Regions from separate parts of the Acidobacterium sp. FHG110202_01 genome, predicted to be linked through region 1. Evidence: riboswitches for the same ligand, from Rfam matches in the RefSeq annotation. Region 1 holds a riboswitch; the other holds the start of a gene.
The links. Region 1 has a riboswitch for cobalamin ahead of cobU (bifunctional adenosylcobinamide kinase/adenosylcobinamide-phosphate guanylyltransferase). Riboswitches for the same ligand answer to the same signal wherever they lie in the genome.
Positions count from the first base shown of each region.

Region 2: it holds a riboswitch for cobalamin, as region 1 does, so the genes downstream of both, AC5S16_RS00750 (TonB-dependent receptor) here and cobU (bifunctional adenosylcobinamide kinase/adenosylcobinamide-phosphate guanylyltransferase) in region 1, are expected to answer to the same signal.

Region 1 covers NZ_JBZYWJ010000003.1:89,802-94,144, reverse strand. The annotation lists gene AC5S16_RS06740 (hypothetical protein) at 1-1,022, shown strand, start outside; gene AC5S16_RS06735 (alpha/beta hydrolase) at 1,126-2,115, shown strand; cobalamin riboswitch at 2,853-3,031, shown strand; gene cobU (bifunctional adenosylcobinamide kinase/adenosylcobinamide-phosphate guanylyltransferase) at 3,163-3,720, shown strand; gene cobT (nicotinate-nucleotide--dimethylbenzimidazole phosphoribosyltransferase) at 3,768-4,343, shown strand, end outside.
Region 2 covers NZ_JBZYWJ010000001.1:191,624-195,966, forward strand. The annotation lists gene AC5S16_RS00735 (hypothetical protein) at 1-42, shown strand, start outside; gene AC5S16_RS00740 (hypothetical protein) at 39-257, shown strand; gene AC5S16_RS00745 (hypothetical protein) at 620-1,249, shown strand; cobalamin riboswitch at 1,449-1,644, shown strand; gene AC5S16_RS00750 (TonB-dependent receptor) at 1,732-4,134, shown strand; gene AC5S16_RS00755 (carboxypeptidase-like regulatory domain-containing protein) at 4,236-4,343, shown strand, end outside.

The DNA of each region.
Region 1 (4,343 bases):
TCGTGGTTGTTGTCAATAAAACCAATACGAGCGGATTCGGGCAAAGCACTATCACTAACCTCAGCAGCTCGACTCTGGCCAAGTTCCTCGATGGAACCTTTTCCTTTGTGAACCAGGCTACAAATCCCAGCGCGAACTCCGGTGCTGTGGCAACGGTCGTCATTCGCGAGCCGCTTTCCGGAACTTACAACACGATGGAATTCAATGTTCCGAACACAATCAGCAACACACTGGACGGAGACACAGGAAATTTCACCTCGCAGGATGTGGGACAAAACCAGGCCAGCGCTCAGAAGAATTGCAGCGGCACCGGTGTCTCGAAGAACCCGCTGGATATCGCAACTACCGGTGGCGGCAAGCGTGTGCGAGCCATCGGCACTGGCCAGGAACTGACTGAGGTGAGCACGAACACCGATGCTCTCGGCTATGCTTTCTGGAGCGTCGCCAACTTTGCCAGCTCATCAACCTTCAACCCAGCTAACGTCAAGTACCTCACCGTCGATGGCATTGATCCCCTGCTGGATGCCAGCACTCCGTACTCCACCTTCAATGGCGCCATCCCCACCACGGGCAGCACAGAGCTGTCACACGTTGATCTCCACACCCTGAACAGCACGCAAGCCTCTGGAACCTTCGCGGGTTTTGGAAACACAGTGAATTATCCGATCTGGTCTCTGATTCGTCTGGTCAACACCGGTTCGGCTGTGTCGACCGGGGTCGCGAACCTGGCCAGTGCAGCGCAGGCATTCGTCAGCTTCGGCACCACCAGCTCGCGCCCGGACTTCAAAACTCCGTCACAGCTTACTGTGGTCCGCTCGCACTTCGTTCCTCCTGCCGGCGTAGGGCAGCCAGCTGCTGCAAATCTGGCTAACGGTGATTCGAAGCTCGGCACCGGCAGAACCTCCTGCACAAAACTGCCGGAAACTGGTGGCGATGTGGGTGGTGTAGTCATTTCGCTGACAAAGGATTCCAGCTCGTGCAGCTCAACAAACACTGCTGGTACCACAACACAGCGCCGGTAAGTATCCCGGTTCCATCATTCTTCAGCAGGCAGACCTGTCTCTACGGCGGGTCTGCTTGTTTCTTGTTTTACGCAAACCGAGAGATGTTTGTCAGGAGCAGGGAATGTACCGCCGCTTGGCTGTAATGCTCGCATGTCTTGCATTCACTATTTCGATCCTTCAGGCACAGACAGAGACTTCTCAACCAGGGCAATCGGAAGTAACGTCAGGCAATGAAGACTGGACGACTATTTATCTAGCAAAGAGCGGGCTTCCGCTTCATGCAACAGGAGGCGTTGTTCTCAGTAAAATAGAGCTTCAGCAGGGATGTACCCGGGAGCTGGTGCGTCTGCAATGGCGATCGAACGATCCCATTGATCTCTACGTGATACGGCCTAAGCACTTAGGAAAAATGCCTGTTGTCCTTTTTCTGTACAACTACACCTACGACATAGATGTTTTTCGAGAAGACCGCTGGTGCGAGCGCGCAGTGCATAATGGATTCGCTGTGGCCGGGTTTCCATCCGCTCTGTCCTGGCCGCGGATTCATATGCCGCGCCCCCTAACAAAATGGTTTGTTAGTGAGTTGCAGGAGGCGCTGGCTACCTCCGCCCACGACGTCCAGATGATTTTGAATTATCTGGAGACACGCGGTGATCTCAATGTGGAGCATGCGGGTATATTCGGGCAAGGATCGGGAGGGGCCATTGCCATTCTTGCTGCGGCTGCCGATCCTCGAATTGCCGCACTTGATTTGATGGATCCATGGGGTGATTGGCCAGATTGGCTGAAGGGTTCCAAACAGATATCTGAAGAAGAACGGACGGCATATCTCAAGCCTGAGTTTTTGCGACGCGTCTCAAGTCTTGATCCCGTACTTTATCTTTCACGATTAGAAGGAAAGGCTCTCCGCATTCAGCAGCTTACTTCTGACACAGCTACGCCAGCGGCTGCCAGGAAGAAGATTGTGGATGCGGTCCCGAAGACAGCACTGGTGGAACAGTATCCAGACCTGACGGCAGAAGCCAAAGCGCTGGGTGCAGAGGGCCTTGTCGGATGGTTCGGAGAGCAACTCAATATCCAGCAGACCGTGCGGAATGGGTTGTTACCTTAGCGCTTGGAGAGAGTTGGGCGCCAACCCATGCCGGAATTGCATTTACGCCGGTGGGATAGCTAACAGGCCAGCCAAATTGCGGCTATCTGCCAAGGCAATGCCGAATAATGGGCATGTTTTACCTGAAGTGAAAGAGTTGAAGAGATGCCCTAAGTTCCTATTGAGCAAAGGGTATCAATAATTAATTTCTAAGCTATTCCGTAAGTGATTGAGGATATGGTAAGCACGATTGCTGTCAAGAGTCCTTTCTAAAACCATCATTCTTCCAGAAAGTGGCTCCGCCAGACGCTGTTAAATCCAGGCGCTTTGAAGTCCATCGCAGCGTACGCTGCGCTGCCATACTCCATCACTGAATCGCGGCTCATAACACGCTATGAGGCACATTATGCCGATCCTAAAAATCGGTTGCGATTGCCTGCATTGTTTCTGCGGTTCAACGATCCTCAGCAGTCCATTCTTTATCTGGATCGCTCTACCAGAAGCTACACTCGCTGGGAGCGCCTGGACCGCTGGCTCTATCAGGGCCTTCACGATTTCGACATTCCCTGGCTTTATCGGCATAGGCCTCTTTGGGACATAATCGTTATCTTTTGTCTGTCAGGAAGAGTTTGGCTATCGATAACCGGGATCATAGTTGCCGTGAGGCGAGTTTACCTGGTGATACTGTCTGCAAGAAGTAGACAACCGAAACATCGGCTTGACCCGCACGTCCCATTGACCAGCAGACTTCTAAAACGGTATCTTTCAAGGCATCTGGTGTTCGGGAAGGCGGTGCAATTCCGCCACTACCCCGTAACTGTGAACGCTGAGAGATCGGCACTCCTTTTGGAAGCCACTGGGGATTTATGTCTCCGGGAAGGCCGCCCGATCTTGATGAAGCGCAAGTCAGGAGACCGGCCAGATGCCAGCCTGGGCTTATTCGACTTCGATGGGAGAGTTGAAAAGCATACCCGCAGTGTACGCTTCTAGGACTGCGGTGGCAGCTGCCTCAGTATTTCTTCCCGCCTGTCTTTTGAGCGTTTGCGTGAGTGACGCGGAGAACGATGCATGGGTTCAGCTTCTGCCCGAAATGTGACTCTCGTACTGGGCGGTGTCCGCAGCGGCAAGAGCCGCTATGCGTTGCAGCTCGCGTCGGGTGCGGCAAAGGTCACATTTCTTGCAACAGCGGAACATCGCCAGGACAGTGAGATGCAGCGCAAGATCGAACGACACCGCTCCGAGCGGCCTGAACACTGGACAACGATCGAAGAGCCTCTGAATCTGGCGGTAGTGATTGCATCGGCAACGGACTGCGACCTAATGATTGTGGATTGCCTGACGCTGTTCGCGGGAAAACTCCTTGAGATTTATGAAAACGATGCGGCAGCTATCAGCCAAAGAATTGATGCGCTGTGTGCGGCCCTCAAATCGAATCAATTCTCCATTGTTCTGGTTTCGAACGAGGTTGGGAGCGGAGTTGTCCCGGCTTTCGAGATGGGGAGGCGATACCGGGATCTGCTCGGCGAAATCAATCAGCGCGTCGCCGCAGTGGCTGACCATGTCGTTTTGATGGTGGCAGGACTTCCACTTGCTCTTAAGGGCTCTCTCCTCAGGGAGGGCGTATGATCCGTCCCCGCGAATCCAGGCAAGAAGCGGAAGGTAGCCAACCTGATATGGACAAACTCATTCGAGGCATAGATCCGCCGAGCGAAGATTGGCGCCAGAGGGCGCGTCTGCGCCTCGACAGCCTGACCAAGCCGCTCGGAAGTCTTGGCCGACTTGAAAATGTTGCGGCACAGGCTGCGGCTATTCGAGGCGAGAAACTCAGCGAACCAGTCCACAAGGCGGTCTTTGTCTTTGCCGCGGATCATGGGGTGGCAGAAGAGGGCGTCAGTGCGTATCCGCGTGAAGTGACCCGGCAGATGGTTCTGAATTTTCTGGCGGAGGGTGCTGCGATCAATGTGCTGGCGCGGTTGCATCAGGCCGCATTACACGTCGTCGATGTGGGAGTGGATACGGATTTTGGTTCGATTCCGGGGCTTCTCGACCGCAAGGTGCGGCGTGGTACACGGAATATGCTGCGCGAGGCCGCGATGAGCGAAGAGGAGGTTGGGAAGGCGCTGAGAGTCGGTTATCTACTTGGAGTAGAAGCTGCGGCCGCTGGGCATAACATCCTTGCGATTGGAGAAATGGGGATTGGCAACACGACCGCGGCCAGCGCTGTGACCTGTGCTCTCACGGGTACGGCG
Region 2 (4,343 bases), on a different contig from region 1:
TACACAAACCCCTTGCTCAGAGCGCTGGGGAGGTTGGCATGATCCGCCTACACCAGTCATACGGTTCACGACAGGCAGCTACACTGCTGCACACCACTGAGCGGCACGTCAAAGCACTTGCCCGTTGTCTGGGCATCAAAACCCGTCATCTGGACAGCAGGCGGGAATGGGAGATTACAGGCCGAGACTTGATGCGGCTCGACTACTACCGCAACCCTGAGACCCTGAGTCCAGACTCATACATCGCAGCCGCCTAAAGCATTGTCCGCTGCTCTGCCATAGGCAGCGGCAGTGACGGCATCGCGTCCCCCAGTACAGGTGCGTGATGCCGCTCTAAGACTTCGCTGTTACCGCGTCGTTAGTTGATCCTTCGACGTTGTAGCAACGATGGCGCTGGTCGACTCCCCGTCATGCAGGACGGGTTGAGTCCCAGCACTCACAAAGGCTCCCGCATGTCTTTCTCCGAGCGTGTGGGAGCGCTTTGCATCGCCTCATCCACCCGATTAGCCAGAACGTCTCAGTGAACGAGCAAACGCAAGAGACTCCTTGGCTGGCGTGTCTGGTGGATTAGGGATGCACCACGGAGAAACAACCTCTAACCGAATCCAAGGAGATTCACATGTCACTCAACAGCAATGTATTCCGCCCAGGCTACGCAGAAGGTCAGACACCCGCCCAGGAAATCGCCCTCAACAGCAGCAACGAAGTAATCAACCTTCCCGAAGCAGCAGTCAAACAGCGTGCGAATCAGATTCTCAGCGCCACCGCTGCGAAGCACAATCTGCAAGTCAGTGACTTGAGTCCAGAGCTTGCACAGCGTGCAGTGGAGGAGGCTACCCGCCAACTGGAGCGGGAAGCAGCCGATGCAAACAACGTGTGGAAGCAGCTATTCGATCAGCAGCAGAAGGAGCTTGAGCTTGCACGTCTACAACTGAACGCTATGAAGGACTCCCGCAACCCCGTCTCACCCAGAGATGCAAGGCCAGTGACCACCACGGAAACGGCAAAACGCCGTGTCGGTCCTGCTGAGTGGTCGCGTATGTCTGTCCCCCAGCGTTGTGCAAGTATCGGCGTCGATTACAGCACCATCGATGTTGGCTTGCTGGAGGACCTGTTCAGCCGGAATGCAAGTCACAGTCTGGCTGCTGACCTGATGAAGCAGAATCCGCTCCGATACAGGACACTGAAGGAAACCGCCACCTGTCTGGGCATATTCGGCGCACCCAGAGGTACATTCAGGAAGAGCTAACCTTGGCAACGCTTCCCCGCCGTCTTCTTTCACGCTGTGCGGCCTAAGCCGCACAAACACTGCATACTATGCAGACGGGGATACAGCATCAGCCAGAGCGTATAACATAGTGATGAAATCGTTCCAATGGTTTACAAGCTGGCTCACCATTATCAACGACACTTCTTTGACATGACCCCTCTGCTCACGAATAATCAAACTTTCAACCAACGCATGAGGTGCTAGGGAAGACGGTGTGAATCCGCCACTGCCCCGCAACTGTAAGCGCGTTTCTGCATGTCTGGTTTTTGAGGACGTGCAAGGATGCCTGACCACAAAGCCACTGGAAAACATCCGGGAAGGCGGCAGGGCAAGAGCGCGCGAGTCAGGAGACCGGCTTCATGCGCACAGTACCGCGTTCCGAGGGGAACGGAGGAAAAATGCCAGACATTCCGCGGCGAAGCCGCTTTGCTCTCCTTTCAGTTTGCTTGTTGTTAGCAGTGATGCCAGCACGTGCTGTCGTCGTTCGTGGACGTGTTACCGATTCTCTGGGCGCCCCCATCGCCAATGCCAGCGTAGCTCTCGTTCAGAACGGGCAGGTCATCGCTTCGGGCATCACACGGAACGATGGAAGCTATCAGCTCTCTTCTTCAGCAACTGGCCGCTTCTACGTTCTGGCCGGTGGAAGATCCTTCCGCCAGCTCGCGACAGAAAGCTTCTACGGTGGCTCTCTCGATGGCATAGAGCAGAACATCCAGCTTGAACCCGAGTGGGTGCGGCAGTCGATCGTCGCCACAGAAACCGGAACACCCCTGCCGCAGGCTCAGGTAAGCGCATCTATTACGGGCTTGAACAAAACCGACTTCCTCAACCGCGCAGATATGGTCGACATCCTGCGCCAGGTTCCCGGAATAAGTGTTGTCCAGACCGGACAACGCGGCGGTGTTGCCAGCATTTTCGTGCGCGGTGGCAATTCAGACTCGAACAAAGTGCTCTTCGATGGCGCGCCCATTGAAGACATTGGCGGGCGATTCGACCTCTCCACCATTGCATCCACAGGCGTGGAGAAGGCCGAAGTCTATCGCGGTCCCAACAGCGTCCTCTACGGCTCTGACGCAGCTGCCGGAGTCATCGGCTTCAGCACGCCTCGCGGTTCCACATCGTTCCCGTCTTTGATCTACGAAGGCGACGCAGGAAACTTCGGCACCTATCGAAATGAAGTGCAGCTCGGCGGAACGCATCGCTCTCTCGACTACTATGGCGGCTTCAGCGATCTTCAGACGCAGAACTCTGTTCCCCAGAGCGAGTACCACAACATTGTCGAGACGGCGAACCTGGGATGGGCGTGGTCCGCAGCTACGACGATTCGCGTTACTGCGCGCAACGCCGACATCGCTACCGGACTACCGAATGCCTACCAGTTCTACCAGATCGCGAATGACGCCAAGCAGTCTGACCAGAACATTTTCATGACCGGAACCATCGACCACACTTTCTCCGACCGCCTGCACGGCCTCGTCCGCTATGGCATGGCACGCAAGCGCGAGGAGTCGACGCAGTGGTCGCCTACTGGAATCTATGACGCAACCGACGGCATTTATCTCGGCCTGCCAGTCACTATCAAAGGAGCCAACGGGTACTCCGTCAGCGGTCAGGCGATTCTGAACTATGCCGGAACCTATCCCATCACATCAGAGCTTGTATCCAACCGCGACAACCTCTACGTGCAGGCCGATTATCAGTTCACGCCGCACCTGATGGCCATTGCCGGCTTCCGCTTTGAAGACGAGCGTGGAAAAGACTATTATCCCGGTTTCTTGAATGACACCCTGGAGCGTGCCAACTACGACTACATGCTCCAGATCGGCGGTGATTTCCGCAATCGCCTCTTCTACTCATTTGGTGGAGGCATTCAGAAAAACCAGCTTTACGGAACTGAAGGTACGCCGCGCATCGGGCTTTCCTATTACCTCGTGCGTCCCGGAAGAGGCATCTTCCACGGCACCAAGCTCAACTTCAATTTTTCAAAGGGCGTCAAGGAGCCGACCCTCACCGATCAGTTCGATTCGCTCTACCAGGTGCTCAACACCTACGGAGGTCCGCAGTCCGCCGCACAGTATGGCATCGGGCCTATCGGAGCGGAGCATTCGCGCAGCTATGACGGCGGAGTAGAGCAGAGCCTCTTCAGCGAGCGCGTACTTCTGAGCGCAACTTACTTCCACAATGAGTTCGGGAATCAGATCGAGTCCGTTCCAGCGAGCGCGCTCTACCAGCTTCTACCGCAGCTTTCTCCCGATCAGGTTGCGCAGATCGTTGCCGCCTACAACGTGGCGCTGGCGTCGCCTACAGTGAATTCGCTGGTCTTCCGCGCACAGGGTGTCGAGAGCGAAGTGCAATACGGCATTGGCAAGAACATCTTCCTGCGTGGCGGCTATACCTATCTTGATTCTGTCGTGCAGCACTCCTTCAGCTCCGACGCGCTTGAGCCTACCTACAACACCGAGTCATCATTTCCAACTTTCCCCATAGGCGTTTACTCGCCGCTGCGTGGATCGCGTCCCTTCCGCCGTCCGCCACATACTGGCTTTATTTCAGCGTCCTACACCGGCAAGTACTGGACACTCATCGGCAACGGAGCATTCTCCAGCCGCAGCGATGACTCCACCTATCTCGGTTTCAGCGACGCCTTCTTTGGCAACTCGCTATTGCTGCCTAACCGCAACCTCGACTACGGCTACGCCAAACTCGATCTCGGCGTCGTCTATCAGGCAACGCATTGGCTTGCTGTTTACGCACAGCTTGACAACCTGCTGAGCAACCAGCATACCGGCCCGATTGGATACACATCGCTGCCGTTCAATTTCCGCACCGGCCTGCGCTTCGCCTTAGGCAAGGAAAAGAAATAACGAATGGCTCCCATCCTTTCGACATGATTTTCGCCGAAAAGGATGGGGCCCTTGAAACAGCCCTCTTCTCATCCCTGACCCTGATTCCTTACAATCAAGGCATGGTTTTAGCAGTCTCCCGCAAGCTCCTGGTTTTCTCTCTCTGTGTGCCCCTGAGCCTTTCTGCGCAACAGGTAAAGCGTGGCCGCAAATACACTCCGCCACCGCCG